4 linked regions of the Aromatoleum aromaticum EbN1 genome follow. The protein of the gene in region 4 interacts with the protein of the main gene of each other region in a pairwise test. Links are inferred from orthologs where the notes say so. Each region holds a gene or a part of one and is shown on either strand. Other genes may lie near its edges. The genes, in order: dnaQ, rplL, EBN1_RS10955 and dnaE.

Region 1 (4,214 bases), 1.2 Mb from region 4 along the record:
CCGGAGCGGTGTCATCGCCGACCATAAGGGTAGTTGTGCCCGGCTCCGGCGAGAGAGTCGGCGTCGCCGAATCCGTGGATGCCACGACAGACCCCGAAGCGATGCCCAGGAACACGAGAAACAGGAGGCTTGCGAAACGAATCGCCATCGAGCCGGCGCCCCGGGAGAGGAAAAAGAGGGTGGACTCTAGGGCAGGGGCGAGGGGGCGTCAAACCGGTGTCGATGACGGGGCGCGGACAGCGGTTTTTCGCCTCAGAAAACGCCGGGCCGCCCCAAGTTTTCTTGTCCCCCTCGGGGGGCGGAAACGGCAAAGCCGTTTCCTGGGGCCCTCAGAAAACGTCCTTCCAGGCCCTCAGGGCCGCGAAGCATTCGAGCGAATCGCGTGGACGCACGCCGGTGCGATCGGCGATCACGCCCATCACTGCCGGTTCACCCGTGCGCAGGAAGGGGTTCACGCGCCGCTCGCGTGCAATCGTGGTCGGCAGGGTCGGGCGCCCCGCATCGCGCCGCGCCTCGCATTCGACGAGCCACTCGTCCCGCTCGGGATTCCCGGGGTCGGCGACACGCGCAAACGCGAGGTTGGCGAGCGTATACTCATGGGTGCAATACACGGCGGTGTCGCCGGGCAGATCTGCGAGGCGGCGCAGCGAAGCGTGAAGTTGGGCGGCAGTCCCGCCGAGCAGCCGCCCGCAGCCGGCGCTGAAGAGGGTGTCGCCGGGAAACAGGAGGCCCGGCGCGAGATAGGCGATGTGGCTTGCGGTATGGCCGGGCACTTCGAGCACGCGAAAGCGGATGCCGAGTCGGTCGAGACTGACTTCGTCGCCTTCGGCAACCGGATTGTTCACGCCTTGGATGTCGGCCGCAGCCGGGCCGAACACCGGGATGTCGCGGCTTGCGATCAGTTCGGTGACGCCCCCGACGTGATCCGCGTGGTGATGGGTCAGCAGGATCGCGCAAAGGTCGAGTCCCTGCGCCGCGAGACCGTCTTCGACGACTGCCGCGTCACCGGGGTCGACGACCGCTGCAAGCTGGCCGCAACGCAGCAGCCACAGGTAGTTATCCCGGAACGCCGGGAGAGGGATAATTTCGATGCTGCCGATTTTTGAGTGCTGATCGTTCATGTCCATCCTCAGTCTGTCGGACTGGCTTGAAACCCCGCAGGGACAATACCTGCTGCAGTGGGAATCGGCCAGGTTCGACGTCCTGGTGGCCGATATTTTCGGCTACAACGCAGTTCAGATCGGGCTCCCCGAGCACGAGTTCCTGCGCGGCAACCGCATGCCGTTTCGCTTCCGTTGCGCGCGGCTGGGCGAGGCCGAAGTGATGTCCAACGCGGAAGCGCTGCCGTTCGCCACCGCCACGCTCGATCTGGTGCTGCTGCCGCACGTGCTCGAGTTTTCGCCGAACCCTCATCAGGTGCTGCGCGAGGTCGAACGCGTGCTGGTGCCCGAGGGCCACGCCATCATCAGCGGCTTCAACCCGCTCAGCCTGTGGGGCGTGCGCCGCCTGCTGGCACGCGACGACGGCGCATTCCCGTGGCGTGGACAGTACCTGTCCGTGCGCCGGACGAAGGATTGGCTCGCGCTGCTCGGATTCGAAACCCAGTCCGGCAGTTTCGGCTGCTACGCGCCCGCGGTCACGAGCGGGAAATGGCTCGAACGCTGGCGATTCATCGACAAGGCGGGGGACCGCTGGTGGCCGATATTCGGGGGCACCTACATCATTCAGGGAATCAAGCGAGTGCAGGGGATGCGCCTGATCACCCCCAACTGGCGCGATCGTCGCGCCGCAGCGAAACGGCTCTCGCCGGTGGCCCAGCGCGGGCGCCAGGTGACGGGCGGAGTACAGAAGACTAAATGACCGATCAAATCGAAATATTCACCGACGGCGCCTGCAGCGGCAATCCGGGGCCCGGCGGCTGGGGCGCGATCCTGCGCTCGGGGGCTCACGAGAAGGAAATCTGGGGTGGCGAACCGCACACGACGAACAACCGCATGGAGCTGCTTGCGGTGATCCGGGCACTCGAACTGCTCAAGCGCCCGGTCGTCGCGCGCGTGCATACCGACAGCCAGTACGTGCAGAAAGGCATCTCCGAGTGGATCCACGGCTGGAAGGCGCGTGGCTGGAAGACCGCGGCAAAGGCGCCGGTGAAAAACGAGGATCTGTGGCGCGCGCTCGACGAAGCCGCGAGCCGTCATCAGGTGCAGTGGGTGTGGGTCCGGGGGCATGCCGGCCATGTCGAGAACGAGCGCGCGGACGAACTCGCGCGCCGCGGCGTCGACGCGGTGCGCCGGCAGGGCGCGGCTGTCGCAGGGTGAAGCCAGGGCGCCTGGAACAATATTGGGGAAAAACGCATGAGACAGATCGTCCTCGACACGGAAACCACCGGACTCGACTGGCGCAACGGCGACCGCGTCATCGAAATCGGCTGCGTCGAGTTGCTGAACCGCAACCTGACCGGGCGGCATTACCACGTCTATATCAACCCGGAGCGCGGCATCGATGCCGAGGCGATCGCGGTGCACGGCATTACCGAGGATTTCCTTGCCGACAAGCCGACGTTCAGCGCCATCGCGGCCGAGTTCGAGGATTTCATCCGCGACGCCGAACTGATCATCCATAACGCGAGCTTCGACGTCGGCTTCCTGAACCACGAGCTGTCGCGGCTCGGGCGCGGAAAGCTCGACAGCCTTTGCGCGGGTGTCATCGATACGCTGAAGATGGCGAAGGAGCAGAACCCGGGCAAGAAGGCGTCGCTCGACGCGCTGTGCGACCGGCACCAGATCGACAACGCGTCCCGGACGCTGCACGGCGCACTGCTCGACGCGGAGCTGCTCGCCGAAGTCTACCTGGCGATGACGCGCGGCCAGGAGAGCCTGATCATGGTGCTCGAAGAGCCTGTGCCGGGCAGCGCCGAAGCTGGAGGCGTGCTCGTCGATCGGCCTCCGCTGAAAGTGCTCCGCGCGAGCGGCGAGGAGCTGGCCGAACATGAGCGGGTGCTGCAGGACATCGCGAAAGGGACGAAAGGCACCTGCCTGTGGATCGCGCCCGAACCTGAAGCGGCCGCGGCCTGACAGGACGAGGGCCTCTGAAGCGACCGCAGGCGCGGCTACAGGATCAGCCGGCCACCCGGCAGACTGCCCGCCTGTTCGAGCCGGGCGACGGTCGGGCCGAGGTCGAGGCCGGCGCGGTCTTTCAATGCCCGGGCGCGTTCGCGCAACTCCGTTACCGGCACGGCGATCTCTTCGCCTTGCGCGCCGAATGCGACGACGTTGCCGCTGTCGCACGAAGGAAACGCGATCGCGCGATTCTCGAATGCGTCGATGATCCGCTCGACACTGGCGCGAAACCCGCGCGAGCGGCCGAAGAGGTTCGTCGACATCAGTCCCGCGTCCGACAGGCACACGCGCGCCGCGGCGTAGAACGGCGCAGTGTCGAGTACGCCGGCCCGCGCGTGGCGGTCGAAGCCATCGACGAGGATCAGGTCGAAGCGGTTGTCGGTTTCCGTCACGTAGCGGGCGCCGTCGCCGACGTGGATCGAAAAACGTGCGTCCTCGGGCGGCAAGCGGAAGAACTGGCGGGCAGCCGCGACGACCTGAGGTTCGATCTCGACGACCTGGATGCGCGTTTGCGGACAGTGGCGATGCAGGAAACGCACCAGTGAGGCGGCACCCAGGCCGATCACGAGTGCGTTGCGCGGCCATTCGAAGGCGTCGCGCAGCAGCAGGCCGGCCATCATCTCGCGCGTGTAGGCGAGTTCGAGCGCATGCGGCCGGCGGATGCGCATCGCGCCCTGGATCCATTCAGAGCCGAAATGAAGATAGCGGACGCCGCGATCTTCGCTGATGTCGATCGGGGTGCTCATGCGGTCATCCGTTTCAGCGCATACAGGCGTTCGAGCGCCTCGCGCGGGCTCAGTGTGTCGGGGTCAAGTTCGGCCAGCGCGGTGAGCGCCGGGTGCGACGGCGTCGCGGGTTCACGATCCGGCAGCGCGGCAAAGAGGTCCGCCTGCGGCCCATTGCCGACTTCGCGGTTCTCGAGTGCGCGCAGGCGCCGTTTCGCCTCGCGCACAACCGAGCCCGGAATGCCGGCGAGCGCCGCGACTTCAATGCCGTAGCTCTGGCTTGCGGGCCCGTCCTCGACCGCGTGCAGGAACACGATGCGGTGCGCGTGTTCGACGGCGTCGAGGTGCACGTTCGCGCATTCCGGGTAGT
Region 2 (4,209 bases), 360 kb from region 4 along the record:
CGCCGGGGCGCATCATGCGATAGATCGCGACGCGCGCCGCCCACTGGTCAGCGGTCTCGTCGATGCGCAGCGTCTGGGAGATGTACGCCCCGCGATCGAGATCGTTGACGTAGAGCGTCTCGAGGTCCTTGACGCCCGCGTCGCGCAGCTTGTCGAGCAAGTCTTCGGTGATCTCGTCGTTCGCCCGCGCGACGATTTCGCCGGTTTCGGCGTCGACGATGTTGCGCGCGATGATGCGCCCGAGCAGGAACTCGTCGGGAACGGAAATCATCTTCACGCCCGCCTGGTCGAGCTCGCGGATGTGCTTGGCAGTGATGCGCTTGTCGCGCGCGACGATCACGTTGCCGGCGCCGTCGGTGATGTCGAACTTCGCCACATCGCCGCGCAGGCGATCGGGCACCAGTTCGAACGCCGCCTCGTTGCCCCTGAGGTGGAACGCGTCGAAGTCATGGAAGGTCGCGAGGATTTCCTCCGGCCCCATGCCGATCGCGCGCAGCAGGATCGTCGCCGGCATCTTGCGGCGGCGGTCGACGCGGAAGTACAGCGCATCCTTCGGATCGAACTCGAAATCGAGCCACGAACCGCGATACGGGATGATGCGCGCCGAGAACAGCAGCTTGCCCGACGAGTGCGTCTTGCCGCGGTCGTGCTCGAAGAACACGCCGGGCGAGCGGTGCAGCTGCGAGACGATGACACGCTCCGTCCCGTTGATGACGAACGACCCGGTGGTGGTCATGAGCGGGATCTCGCCCATGTACACTTCCTGCTCCTTGACCTCCTTGACCGTCTCCTTCGGCGCATCGCGATCGAGAATCACCAGCCGCACGCGCGCGCGCAACGGCGACGCAAAAGTCAGTCCGCGCTGCTGGCACTCCTTGACGTCGAAAGCAGGTTCGCCGAGCATGTACTGTACGAATTCCAGCCGCGCGTTGCCGCTGTGGCTGGAAATCGGAAAGATCGACGTGAACGCGGCCTGCAGGCCATGGTTCAGGCGCGACGGAGGAGGCGTATCGGCCTGCAGGAAAGAGGCGAACGATTCGATCTGGGTTGCGAGCAGGAAAGGTACGTTCAACACTGCCGCGCGCTTGGCGAAGCTCTTGCGGATACGTTTCTTTTCGGTGTAGGAATACGCCATGGATGCTCCGGGTAGAGGTCGGACGTCAAAGAGACAGAACGCAGCGCCCCGTGGGGTGCGGATCGGGCGGGAGGCGTGTAGACACCTGCGCTCGCACTGGGTTCTGGCTTCTTGGCGTTACAAAGCACGAAAGGGCTGGCGCTCCGGAGAACGCCAGCCCCGAAAAACAAACGGGTATTACTTGATCTCGACCTTGGCGCCGGCGTCTTCCAGCTGCTTCTTGATCGCTTCGGCGTCGGCCTTCGAGATGCCTTCCTTGACGGCCTTCGGCGCGCCGTCGACGAGGTCCTTCGCTTCCTTCAGGCCCAGGCCGGTGGCGGCACGGACGACCTTGATCGCCTCGACCTTCTTCTCGCCCGCGGCAAGCAGGATCACGTCGAACTCGGTCTTTTCCTCGACCGGGGCAGCGGCAGCGCCGGCACCCGGAGCGGCCACGGCCATCGAGGCAGCGGAAACGCCGAACTTCTCTTCGAACGCCTTGACCAGGTCGTTCAGTTCCATCACTGTCATCGAGCCGACGGCTTCGAGGATGTCTTCTTTGCTGATTGCCATTTCAAAACACTCCTAAATCGAAAACTATTCGGAAAACGCTCAGGCAGCCACTTCTTCCTCGCGTTTCTTCGCGAGGGCAGCCAGCGTGCAAGCGAAACCGGTCACCGGCGCCTGCATCACGCCCAACAGCCTGGCGAGCAACTCTTCGCGACTCGGGATCGATGCGAGCGCCTGCACGCCGGCCTTGTCGAGCGTATTGCCCGCATAGGAACCGGCTTTCAGCACCAGCTTGTCGTTACCCTTCGCAAAGTCGTTGAGCACCTTGGCTGCAGCGACCGGATCTTCCGAAATACCATAGATCAGCGGACCGACCAGCTGGTCCGACAGCCCGGCAAACGGCGTTTCGGCGATCGCGCGGCGTACCAGTGTGTTTTTCAACACACGCAGGTAAACGCCAGATTCGCGGGCCTTGGCACGCAGCCCGGTGAGATCGCCCACCGCTATGCCGCGATACTCGGCCACCGCGATGGTCTGTGCGTTGGCCACTTGTGCCGACACCTCTGCCACTACGGCTTTCTTGTCATCGAGATTGAGACCCACAGGCCTTTCCTCCTTTCAAGTCCACACGCGAACCGCAAAACTGCGATTCGCACCCACGGCGACCTGGATCAGGAGCGCGGCCGAAAAATCAGCCAGAATCCTGTTCTGGGTACACCGTCTGCGCAGGCCATTGTCGAATGCTTAAGCGGTCACAGAGCGACCACACCTGCGGTCTTTGACGATTCGCCCCGGCACCGCAGCGCCGGGGCGACCCAAAGTTCTAGTTTCAGCCTTGTCAGGCGGCGTTGATGCTCGACGGCTCGACGCGAACGCCCGAACCCATCGTGCTCGACAGCGCCACCCGACGCAGGTAAATACCTTTCGACGCGGCCGGCTTGGCTTTCACGAGTGCATCGACCAACGCGCCGAGGTTCTGCTGCAGGGCTTCGGTGCTGAACGATGCCCGGCCGATCGTCGCGTGGATGATGCCGCCCTTGTCGGTGCGGTACTGCACCTGACCGGCTTTGGCGTTCTTCACCGCGGTCGTCACGTCCATCGTCACGGTTCCCACTTTCGGGTTCGGCATCAGCCCGCGCGGGCCGAGAATCTGGCCCAGCTGGCCGACGACGCGCATTGCGTCCGGCGTGGCGATGCACAGATCGAAATCGATGTTGCCGGCCTTGACCTGCTCGGCGAGATCTTCGAAACCGACCACGTCGGCTCCCGCTGCACGTGCCGCTTCAGCCTTGTCGCCCTGCGCGAAGACCGCGACGCGGACGCTCTTGCCGGTACCGGCGGGCAGCACGACGGAACCGCGCACCAGCTGGTCCGACTTGCGCGCATCGATGCCGAGGTTCACGGCGATGTCGATCGACTCGTCGAACTTGGCCGTCGCGCATTCCTTGACCAGCGCCAGTGCTTCGGTCACGGGATAAGTGCGGTTGCGGTCAACTTTGGTGCGCAGCGCCTGAACACGCTTGGAAAGCTTCGTCATGATTACAGCCCCTCCACGGTGATGCCCATGCTGCGGGCGGAACCGGCGATGGTGCGCACCGCGGCTTCCATGTCGGCAGCAGTCAGATCGGCCATCTTGGTCTTGGCGATTTCCTCGACCTGGGCGCGCGTGATCGAACCGACCTTGTCGGTGTGCGGCTTCGGCGAACCCTTCGTGATCTTCGCAGCCTTCTTGATCAGGATCGTCGCCGGCGGCGTCTTCATGATGAAGGTGAAGGACTTGTCGGCGAACGCCGTGATCACCACCGGAATCGGCAGACCGGGCTCGAGCCCCTGGGTCCGGGCGTTGAACGCCTTGCAGAATTCCATGATGTTCAGGCCGCGCTGACCGAGTGCGGGACCGATCGGGGGGCTGGGGTTGGCTTTACCAGCTGGCACCTGCAGCTTGATATAGCCGGTGATTTTCTTCGCCATTGCGGCTAGCTCCTGTCTTGAGTACAAACGCACCGGCCACGGCCGGCGCTCCTCGCTACGCCCGGTTCATCGGGCACGTCCGGGCCCGGAGGCCCGCCTGCGTCAGGTCTTTTCGACCTGACTGAAATCCAGTTCGACAGGCGTCGCACGACCGAAAATCGTCACGGACACCCGCAGCTTGCTCTTGTCGTAATTAACGTCTTCCACCGCGCCGTGGAAATCGGTGAACGGGCCTTCCTTGACGCGCACGACTTCGCCCAGTTCCCACAGCACTTTCGGGCGCGGTTTCTCCACGCCTTCCTGCATCTGCTGCATGATTTTCTCGACTTCCTTTTCGGAAATCGGGGACGGTTTGTTTGCCGTGCCGCCGACGAAACCGGTGACTTTTGGCGTCGACTTCACGAGGTGCCAGCTCTCGTCGTTCATTTCCATTTCGACGAGGACGTAGCCGGGGAAGAATTTCCGCTCGGAAATGCTCTTCTGGCCGCTCTTCATTTCGACGACTTCTTCGACCGGCACTAGAATCTGACCGAAAAAATCCTGCATTCCGGAGCGATTGATCCGATCCACCAAGGCGCGTTGGACGGACTTCTCGAAGCCCGAATAGGCATGTA
Region 3 (4,137 bases), 310 kb from region 4 along the record:
GCGATCACGCTGTGCGGCACGCCCGCCTCGCGCAGTTCCCACGCGGTCAGCAGCCCCTGGTTGCGCGGGCGCGTTTCGCTGACCCACACATGCACGGCGATGCCAAGAGCATGGGCCGCGTAGACCGGCGCGAGCGCGGTGCCGGCGCCGCAGGTCGCGAGCCAGCCGGCGTTGCAGTGGGTCATGACGCGCACAAGCCCGTTGCGCCGCGCGACGACGGCTTCGAGCAGCGCGACGCCGTGGGCGCCGATCGCGGCACAGGTCTCGGCGTCGCCGGCGCGGATCGTCTCGGCTTCGGCCCACGCCGCGTCGAGCCGCGCCGAAGCGGGCAGCGGGCGCAGCCGCGCCTCCATGCGCCCGAGCGCCCAGTGCAGGTTGACGGCGGTCGGGCGCGTCGCGGCGAGCGTCTTCAGCGCGATGTCGAGCTGCGCGTCGCTCGTGTCGCTGCCCAGCGCGATCGCGACGCCGAACGCCGCAGTCGCGCCGATCAGCGGCGCGCCGCGCACTTCCATCGACTGAATCGCGGTGGCGACCGCGGCGAGCGTGGCCAACCGGCGCTGTTCGGTGCGAAACGGCAGCCGCGTCTGGTCGAGGACCACGATCGCGTCACCGTCGCGAGCCAGCGTCGGCACGGGTTGAGTGAAAATCGGATGGGTAGGCATGAGGCGCATTTTAACGCTTCGCGACGGCAGCGCCGTGCACGGGCTGCCGCGTTGACCCGGTATTGGGCCCCTCATTGGTCGTTCTCGCGCCATCTGCCAGAATGCGGCGGTCCAGTTCTCGCGCGCGCCGCCTGCCATGCCCACTTTCCCCGCCCGCATCGACTCCCGCCTGCCGCAGGTCGGCACGACGATCTTCACGGTGATGTCCCGTCTCGCGCAGGAATGCGGCGCGATCAACCTGTCGCAGGGCTTCCCCGACTTCAACGCCGACGACGTGCTGTTCGAGCGCGTCGCGCACTGGATGCGGGCCGGATTCAACCAGTACGCGCCGCTTGCGGGCGTGGCGCCGCTGCGGGAAGCGATCGCGCACAAGGTCGCGGCACTGTATGGCACTGCGTACGATGCCGAAACCGAGATCACGGTCACTGCGGGGGCGACGCAGGCGCTTTTCACCGCGGTCGCGGCGCTCGTGCATCCGGGTGACGAAGTCATCGTGTTCGAGCCGGTGTACGACTCGTACGCGCCGGCGATCGAACTGCAGGGCGGACGCGTCGTGCGGCTGCAGCTGGCCGCCCCGGACTACCGGCCCGACTGGGACGCGGTCGCGGCCGCGATCACGCCACGCACGCGCATGATCATGATCAACAGCCCGCACAACCCGACCGCGACGGTGTGGTCGGCCGACGACCTGGCGCACCTTGCGGCGCTGACGCGCGGCACCGGCATCGTCATCGTGTCCGACGAAGTCTATGAGCACATCGTCTTCGACGGCACGCGGCACGAGAGTTGCGCGCGCGACGCCGAACTCGCGGCGCGCAGCGTCATCGTGTCCAGCTTCGGCAAGACGTATCACATCACCGGCTGGAAAGTCGGCTACGTCGTCGCGCCGCGCGAGCTGATGGCCGAGTTCCGCAAGGTGCACCAGTTCAACGTGTTCACGGTCAACACGCCGGTGCAGCTCGCGCTCGCCGATTACATGGCGGACGCGTCGCGACACGAAGGGCTCGCCGCGTTCTACCAGGCCAAGCGCGATTTCTTCCGCACCGCGCTCGGCGGCTCGCGCTTCGAACTGCTGCCGTCGGCCGGCACGTATTTCCAGCTCGCCCGTTATCGCGCGATCTGCGACGAGCCCGACACCGCTTTCGTCGAACGCCTGACGCGCGACAGCGGCGTCGCCGCGATTCCGGTCTCCGCGTTCTTCGCCGACGGTCGCGACGAGCGCGTGATCCGCTTCTGTTTCGCCAAGAACGAGGCGACGCTCGCCGCAGCCTGCGAGCGGCTGTGCCGGGTGTAGCGCGGGCTGCGTGCTAAACTCGCCGCGCTTCGTTCCTGATAGATCCGCTCGTGCGAAACCTGCTCATCTTCATTCTCGTCCTCGTCGTCATCTGGTGGGTGCGCCGCGCGTTGAGCAAGCCCCGTGGAGGCGATGCGCGTGCGGGCGGCGGCCGGCGGGGCGGACCGAAGAACGCGCCCGAACCGATGCTCGCGTGCGACCAGTGCGGCGTGCATGTGCCGGAGAGCGAAGGCGTGCACGACGACAACGGGTTTTTCTGCTGCGAGGAACACCGGCGCCTCGGCGTGCGGCGCTGACGGCGCGTGCGCCCGATGGCTGTGGCGGCATTCCCCGATCCGGACCTGGACCCGTCGCGCTGGGTTCCGCTGCGCTACCTGAACTTTTTCCGGCTCGTCATCGCCGGGCTGTTCCTCGTCGCCGGCAGCGAGCTGCAGCTCGGTCATGAAGCGCCGAAAGTCCTCGTCGCGGTCGCGTTCGCCTATATCGCCGCCGTCCTGACGCTGGGGTTCCCGGACGCTGCGCGGCGCATCGGCCTCGATCGGCTGATCATGCTGCAGGTCGTCATCGACATCGCCGTGCTCGCGACGATCATGTGGGCGAGCGGCGGCTACCGCAGCGGCATCCCGGTGCTGATGATGGTGATCCTCGCCGGCGCCGGGCTGGTCGCGCAGGGGCGCGCGGTGCTGTTCTTTGCGTCGCTCGCGACCGTCGTCGTGCTCGCCGAGAACAGCTGGCGGTTTTTCAGCGGACGCTCCTCGGCGGATTTCCTGCAGGTCGGTTTCGTCTGCATCGGCTTCTTCGGCATCGCGATCGTCGCGCGCCTGCTCGCGCTGCGCGCGAAAGCCAACGAGTCGCTCGCGACGCTGCGCGGCGTAGCGCTGGCGAAGCAGCAGGCCGTCAATGAACGCATCATCCGCGACATGCAGGACGGCGTATTGGTGCTCGGCGCCGACGGCCGGGTGCGCCAGGCCAACCCGAGCGCCGCGCTGCTGCTCGGCGTCGATTCGCTCGAAGGCCGGCTGCTCGCCGAACTCGACGAGAGCTTTTCCGATTTCCGCGTCCGCTGCGCGAGCGCAGACGGCGCGCTGCAGCGGATGCGCGCGTCCGGCAAGTTGCTGCGCTGCCGCGCCGTCGGCGCCGGGGAAGATGGCGAAGGCGGCGGAGGCGAAGGCGCCACGCTGGTCTATCTGACCGATTTCGAAGAGATCCTGCAGCGCATGCAGCAGATGAAGCTCGCCGCGCTGGGGCGCCTGACGGCGAGCATGGCGCACGAGATCCGCAACCCGCTGTCCGCGGTGATGCAGGCGGCCGAGCTGCTGACCGAGGAAAAGCGCGCCGACGTCCAGGTCCGGCTGGTGCGCATCATCAACGACAATGCGCGACGCATCGAGCGCATGGTGCGCGACGTGCTGGCGCTCGGCCGGCGCGAGGAAGCGCTGCCCGAGGCGCTCATCCTCGCGCCTTTCGTCGCCTCGCTGATCGAGGAATCGACACTCGGCGGCGCGGCGGGACGGGACGTTTTCCGCGTCGAAATCCCGGCGCGCGCGACGCTCGGCATCGACCGCGCGCATCTGCACCAGATCCTCGACAACCTCGTCGCGAACGCGCGGCGCTATTGCTCCGGCAAGCCCGGCTCGGTACGCGTGTTCGCTGTCGATGCGGGCGGGCGCACGGCGCTCCACGTGCTCGACGACGGGCCCGGTATCGACGCCGCCGAGCGGCTGCGCGTCTTCGAACCTTTCTTCACGACCCATCCGAAAGGCACCGGCCTCGGGCTTTATATCGCGCGCGAACTCGCCGAAGCGAACGGCGCGACGCTCGAGCTCGCGGACAACGCCCCCGGCGCCCACTTCGTGCTCACTGGACGTACCCAGCCATGAACCACCCCGAACGACGCCAACGCCCCCGCATCGACGTCCTCGTCGTCGACGACGAGGAAGACATCCGCGAAGTGCTCGAGCTGTCGCTGATGCGCATGGGCCTCGGATGCGACACTGTCGGCACGATCGCCGATGCGTGCCGGCTGCTCGGCGACCGGGCTTATCGGCTGTGCCTCACGGACATGCGCCTGCCCGATGGCGACGGCATCGAGCTCGTTGCCCACATCCAGACCCAGCAGCCAGGCCTGCCGGTCGCGGTCGTCACCGCCTACGGCAGCATCGAAACCGCGATCCGCGCGCT
Region 4 (5,388 bases):
GCCAGAGCGCGATGAGCCCGGCCGCGACGGCGTTCCTCGCCGCGAGCAGCCGCCGGATCGAGGACCACTTCGTCAGCGAGGTCGTGCGCATCACCGGGGCCACCCCGGCACAGGTGCGTAGAGCAATGCCCGACGAACGCCGCATCACGTCGACGGCTTCGCGACTCATCTCCGCGCTCGAAGCGGAACTCGGCGCGCCGTTGCCGCCTTCGCAGCTGCAGGCGATTCTCGAGGCCGACGACGCGCGCAAGCGGTCGCTGGCACAGGCTCGCGAAGCCGCGCGGCAGCATTGAGCGATCACGTGAGGTGGCAGGGCATCGGGTAAAATTCAGCCCATGACTGCCTCACACGAACCCTGTTTCATCCATCTGCGGCTGCACTCCGAATATTCGATCTCCGACGGCATCGTCCAGATCGACCAGGCAATCGCCCGCGCCGCCGCCGATGCCATGCCGGCCCTCGGCATTTCCGACCTGGCCAACCTCTTCGGCATGGTCAAGTTCTACAAAGGTGCCCGCGGCAAGGGCATGAAGCCGGTCGTCGGCGTCGACACCTGGATCACCAACGACGCGGACCGCGACAAACCTTTCCGTGCCCTGCTGATCTGCAGGAACCGCAAGGGTTACGGGCAGTTGTGCGAATTGCTGACGCGCGCCTATCTCGACAACAAGTATCGCAGCCGAGCCGAGATGCACCGGCAGTGGTTCGCCGACGGCGCGGCATCGGATCTGCTCTGCCTGTCGGGCGCGATGGGCGGGGACATCGGCCAGGCGCTGGTGAATGGCAATCCGGACGTCGCGGAGCGACTCGCAGCCGAGTGGGCGCAGCTGTTTCCCGACGCGTTCTACATCGAGCTGCAGCGCGCCGGCCATCCCGGTACCGAAGCCTATATCCGCCAAGCCGTGCAGCTTGCGGGCAAGCTCGGGCTGCCGGTCGTCGCGACGCACCCCGTGCAGTTCCTCGAGCCCGAGGACTTCAAGGCGCACGAGGCGCGCGTGTGCATCGCGCAGGGCTACGTGCTTGCCGACAAGCGCCGGCCGCGCGACTTCACCGAGGAGCAGTATTTCAAGAGCCAGGACGAGATGTGCGCGCTGTTCGCCGACATCCCGGAGGCGCTCGAGAATTCGGTCGAGATTGCCCGGCGGTGTTCGCTGACGGTGCAGCTCGGCAAGAACTTCCTGCCGCAGTTCCCGACGCCGGAAGGCATGACGCTCGACGAGTTCCTCGTTGCCGAAGCGAAATCGGGCCTCGAAGTACGCCTCGCGGAGCTCTACCCGGCAGAAGCCGAGCGGGAACGCCAGCGCCGGACTTACGAGGACCGGCTCAAGTTCGAGACCGACACGATCGTCCAGATGGGCTTTCCCGGCTACTTCCTGATCGTCGCCGACTTCATCAACTGGGCGAAGGAAAACGGCGTGCCGGTCGGGCCGGGGCGCGGTTCCGGCGCCGGTTCGCTCGTCGCATACAGCCTGCGCATCACTGACCTCGACCCGCTCGCGTACGCGCTGCTGTTCGAGCGCTTCCTGAACCCGGAACGGGTGTCGATGCCCGACTTCGACATCGACTTCTGCCAGGACAACCGCTACCGCGTCATCGAATACGTGCGCAGCCGCTACGGCAAGGAGGCGGTCAGCCAGATCGCGACCTTCGGCACGATGGCGTCGAAAGCGGTCGTGCGCGACGTCGGTCGCGTGCTCGACCTGCCGTACGGGCTGTGCGATCGCCTGTCGAAGCTGATTCCGATCGAAGGCGCGAAGCCCGTCTCGCTCGCCAAGGCCTACGAGATGGAGTCGCAGATCGGCGAGATGATGAAGGACGGCAACGACGGCGAGTCGGTACAGGAGCTGTGGAGCCTCGCCGAACCGCTCGAAGGTTTGAGCCGCAACGTCGGCATGCACGCCGGCGGCGTGCTGATCGCGCCGGGCAAACTCACCGACTTCTGCCCGCTCTACATCGCCGACGGCGACGAGGCGACGCCGGTGTCGCAGTTCGACAAGGACGATGTCGAGGCGGTCGGCCTCGTGAAGTTCGACTTCCTCGGCCTGAGGAACCTGACGATCATCGAGCTCGCCGTCGAGTATGTCGAGCGCCTCACCGGCGAGAAGCCCGACCTCGCGGCGCTGCCCTTCACCGACCCGGCCGCGTACCAGATCCTCAAGGACGCGAACACCACCGCGATCTTCCAGGTGGAATCGGAGGGCATGAAGAAGCTGCTGAAAAAGCTCGCCCCTGACCGCTTCGAGGACATCATCGCGGTGCTCGCGCTGTACCGCCCCGGGCCGCTCGGCTCGGGGATGGTCGACGACTTCATCCTGCGCAAGAAAGGCCAGCAGGAGATCGACTACTTCCACCCGGACCTCAAGCCCTGCCTCGATCCGACGTATGGCGTGATCGTGTATCAGGAACAGGTGATGCAGATCTCGCAGATCATCGGCGGCTACACGCTCGGCGGCGCCGACATGCTGCGCCGCGCGATGGGCAAGAAGAAAGCCGAGGAAATGGCGAAGCACCGCGAGACGATCGCCGCCGGTGCGAAACAGAAAGGCTACGACCCGGCGCTTGCCGAGCAGCTCTTCGACCTGATGACGAAGTTCGCGGAGTACGGCTTCAACAAGTCCCACACGGCAGCCTACGCGGTTGTTACGTACCATACCGCGTGGCTGAAGGCGCACCACTGCGCGGCGTTCATGGCCGCGACGATGTCGGCCGATCTCGACAACACCGACACGATCAGGATCTTCTTCGAGGATGCCGTCGCGAACGGCGTGACGATCCTGCCGCCGGACGTCAACGCTTCCGACTTCCGCTTCGTGCCGACCGACCGCAAAACGATCCGTTACGGCCTTGGGGCGGTGAAAGGAGCCGGGGAGCCGGCGGTTCGCGCAATCCTCGCGGCACGGGAGGCGGGCGGAGCGTTCCGCGACCTGTTCGATTTCTGCGCGCGGGTCGATCGGCGCGCGGTCAACCGTCGCGTCATCGAGGCGCTGATCCGCGCCGGCGCGTTCGACCTCATCGAGCCGAGCGGGACTGCCGACCGCGCGCGCTTGCTCGCGACCGTCGGGCTGGCGATGGAAGCGGCGGAGCAGGCGGCGGCCAATGCGATGCAGGGCGGGCTCTTCGACCTGATCCCGGAAGCGGCCGGGGCCGCGCCGGAGTACGTACGTGCCCGCCCGTGGAGCGAACGCGAGCGGCTCAAGGAAGAGAAGCTCGCGATCGGCTTCTTCCTCTCCGGCCATCCATTCAACAGTTTCCGCAAGGAGGTGCGCCGCTTCGTCCGCCGCCCGCTCGCCGAGCTCGAACCTTCGCGGGATCTGCTGATGCTCGCCGGCGTCGTCATGGACGTGCGCACGAAGATGACCGGCCGCGGCAAGATGGCGTTCGTCGTACTCGACGACGGCAGTCATGTGCGCGAAGTGTCGGTGTTCTCGGAACTGTTCGATTCGCAGCGCAGCAAGATCGTCACCGACGAAGTGTTGGTGGTCGAAGGGAAGGTGAGCAACGACGACTTTACCGGCGGGCTGCGCATCGTCGCCGACAAGCTGATGACGCTCGGCGAAGCGCGCTCCCGGTTTGCCCGTGCGCTGCAGCTGACGGTCAATGGTGAGGTGAAGGCTGCGGGGGGCGCGAGCGCTGCGGCCGACCGTCTGCAAGGCCTGCTGACGCCGTTCCGCGAAGGAGGCTGCCCGGTCCGGCTACGTTACCGCAACGAGGTTGCCGAAGCGGATCTGCCTCTCGGCGAAGGCTGGCGCGTGCGCCTCGACGACACGCTGCTCGACGGTCTGCGCCAGTGGCTGCCGGCGGACGCGGTCGAAGTGCTCTATCCGAACTGAGTTTTCGTCCCCTGCCGGAAGCAAAACGGCCGCGGCCCTTTCCGGGACGCGGCCGTTTCTATCCGACAGCCCTGATCAGAGCGATTCGGCGTGGTGCGCGAGGTAGTCGGCGACGCCGCTCGGGTCAGCCTTCATGCCGGCCTTGCCCTTGTTCCAGCCGGCGGGGCAGACTTCGCCGTGCTCTTCGGTGAATTGCAGCGCGTCGACCATGCGCAGCATCTCGTCGATGTTGCGGCCCAGCGGCAGGTCATTGACGACCTGGTGGCGCACGACGCCGGCCTTGTCGATCAGGAAGGAGCCGCGGAACGCGACGCCGCCTTCGGATTCGACGTCATACGCACGGCAGATCTCGTGTTTGGTGTCGGCCACCATCGGATACTGCACTTGTCCGATACCGCCGCTATTCACCGGCGTGTTCTTCCACGCGAGGTGCGTGAACTGGCTGTCGATCGACACGCCGAGCACTTCGACGCCGCGCTTCTTGAATTCATCCAAACGGTGATCGAACGCGATCAGCTCGGACGGGCAGACGAAAGTGAAATCGAGCGGGTAGAAGAACAGGACGGCGTACTTGCCTTTCGTGAATTGCGAGAAGGTGATGTCCTGGATCTGATTGTCGCCGAGCACCGCTGCCGCGGCGAAATCGGGGGCTTGTTTGCCTACGAGGACTGCCATGGTTGATCTCTCCTCTTTGGTTTGAACGGGGTGTATGCATCTTGGGCCACCCTGTCCGAGGCGTCAAATTGCAATTGCAATGGTGTGTTGATAGTTTTTCTCTATCGTTAGGCTTCGTTCTGCATCGACAGGGATGAGTGAGTTGGCTGTTTGGCTCCGGAGTTCCGCGTCCGGCAAATATTTCTGTCGCCTCTTCCCGGCAGCAGGGGCCGTCGTGCGGTTCCGGTCGCGCCGCTATGCCGTGGGACGGACCGAAAATGCGCCGGGCTCCGGCCACTCCGCTGCAGTGACTGCCACATCGTGCACGTGGGCGGCCGGTGGGCCTCGCCGCGCCCATTCGATGAAATGTTCAACCGCTGTCTCGGGACCCGCGACCAGCGCCTCGACCGAGCCGTCCAGCCGGTTGCGCACCCATCCCTCCAGTCCGAGGCGAACGCCTTCATCCTGTGCGCTCGCTCGGTAATACACTCCCTGCACGCGGCCGCGGATCGTCAGACGGCGTGAAACGGTTGCGTCAGGCATACGACAGCTCCGGTTCGTATCCGCGCAGCTGCTGGGCGCGGATCAGGGCTTCGGTCATGTTCGCCGCGATGTTGTCGTCGCCGAGGCTCGCCTGGAATCCGGAGCGGAACACGAGCGACGCGGGCTGGTCGTTCAGGTCGCACAGGATCAGCTGCGCGCCGCGCTTTTGCAGCGTGCGGTGCAGGGTCTGGAGCGCGTCGAGGCCGGTGGTGTCGATGTTGATGACCTTTTCGAGATCGAGGATCACGGCGTCCGGATGGCCCTCCTGCATCAGCAGCAGGTTCTCGAGCTTGTTCGCCGCGCCGAAAAACAGGCTGCCGAATACCCGATAGGCAATGATCCGCGGTGTGTCATCGCTCCG

Evidence for each region.
Region 1: the proteins of dnaE (region 4) and dnaQ interact in binary tests that used the Escherichia coli proteins (3 or more experiments, as listed by UniProt). The link is inferred for Aromatoleum aromaticum EbN1 from one-to-one orthologs.
Region 2: the proteins of dnaE (region 4) and rplL interact in binary tests that used the Escherichia coli proteins (3 or more experiments, as listed by UniProt). The link is inferred for Aromatoleum aromaticum EbN1 from one-to-one orthologs.
Region 3: the proteins of dnaE (region 4) and EBN1_RS10955 interact in binary tests that used the Escherichia coli proteins (3 or more experiments, as listed by UniProt). The link is inferred for Aromatoleum aromaticum EbN1 from one-to-one orthologs.

What each region holds. Positions count from the first base shown.
Region 1 is NC_006513.1:3,829,055-3,833,268, reverse strand. The notes cover bases 1,368-4,214. They hold dnaQ (DNA polymerase III subunit epsilon), read left to right. Parts: upstream 1,368-2,354; coding sequence 2,355-3,074; downstream 3,075-4,214. Other genes in these bases: mutS (DNA mismatch repair protein MutS), read right to left, coding at 3,862-4,214; EBN1_RS18295 (fused MFS/spermidine synthase), read right to left, coding at 3,110-3,865; rnhA (ribonuclease HI), read left to right, coding at 1,857-2,318; EBN1_RS18310 (class I SAM-dependent methyltransferase), read left to right, coding at 1,368-1,860. In the rest of the region: EBN1_RS18320 (transglycosylase SLT domain-containing protein), read right to left, coding at 1-148; gloB (hydroxyacylglutathione hydrolase), read right to left, coding at 330-1,121; more of EBN1_RS18310, read left to right, coding at 1,120-1,367. UniProt on the Escherichia coli protein: DNA polymerase III is a complex, multichain enzyme responsible for most of the replicative synthesis in bacteria. The epsilon subunit contain the editing function and is a proofreading 3'-5' exonuclease.
Region 2 is NC_006513.1:2,244,770-2,248,978, reverse strand. What follows is about bases 1-2,842. They hold rplL (50S ribosomal protein L7/L12), read right to left. Parts: upstream 1,688-2,842; coding sequence 1,313-1,687; downstream 1-1,312. Other genes in these bases: rplA (50S ribosomal protein L1), read right to left, coding at 2,463-2,842; rplJ (50S ribosomal protein L10), read right to left, coding at 1,727-2,227; rpoB (DNA-directed RNA polymerase subunit beta), read right to left, coding at 1-1,135. In the rest of the region: more of rplA, read right to left, coding at 2,843-3,161; rplK (50S ribosomal protein L11), read right to left, coding at 3,164-3,595; transcription termination/antitermination protein NusG, read right to left, coding at 3,698-4,209. UniProt on the Escherichia coli protein: The binding site for several of the GTPase factors involved in protein synthesis (IF-2, EF-Tu, EF-G and RF3). Is thus essential for accurate translation.
Region 3 is NC_006513.1:2,295,980-2,300,116, forward strand. The notes cover bases 108-2,877. They hold EBN1_RS10955 (pyridoxal phosphate-dependent aminotransferase), read left to right. Parts: upstream 108-798; coding sequence 799-1,956; downstream 1,957-2,877. Other genes in these bases: mtnA (S-methyl-5-thioribose-1-phosphate isomerase), read right to left, coding at 108-671; EBN1_RS10960 (PP0621 family protein), read left to right, coding at 2,007-2,252; EBN1_RS10965 (sensor histidine kinase), read left to right, coding at 2,268-2,877. Also shown: more of mtnA, read right to left, coding at 1-107; more of EBN1_RS10965, read left to right, coding at 2,878-3,836; EBN1_RS10970 (sigma-54-dependent transcriptional regulator), read left to right, coding at 3,833-4,137. UniProt on the Escherichia coli protein: Shows aminotransferase activity with methionine and histidine as substrates, and to a lesser extent also with phenylalanine.
Region 4 is NC_006513.1:2,605,232-2,610,619, forward strand. Bases 10-4,030 are described here. They hold dnaE (DNA polymerase III subunit alpha), read left to right. Parts: upstream 10-335; coding sequence 336-3,830; downstream 3,831-4,030. Other genes in these bases: EBN1_RS12400 (hypothetical protein), read left to right, coding at 10-293; EBN1_RS12410 (peroxiredoxin), read right to left, coding at 3,906-4,030. Outside these bases: more of EBN1_RS12400, read left to right, coding at 1-9; more of EBN1_RS12410, read right to left, coding at 4,031-4,505; EBN1_RS12415 (acylphosphatase), read right to left, coding at 4,740-5,027; EBN1_RS12420 (SulP family inorganic anion transporter), read right to left, coding at 5,020-5,388. UniProt on the Escherichia coli protein: DNA polymerase III is a complex, multichain enzyme responsible for most of the replicative synthesis in bacteria. This DNA polymerase also exhibits 3' to 5' exonuclease activity. The alpha chain is the DNA polymerase catalytic subunit.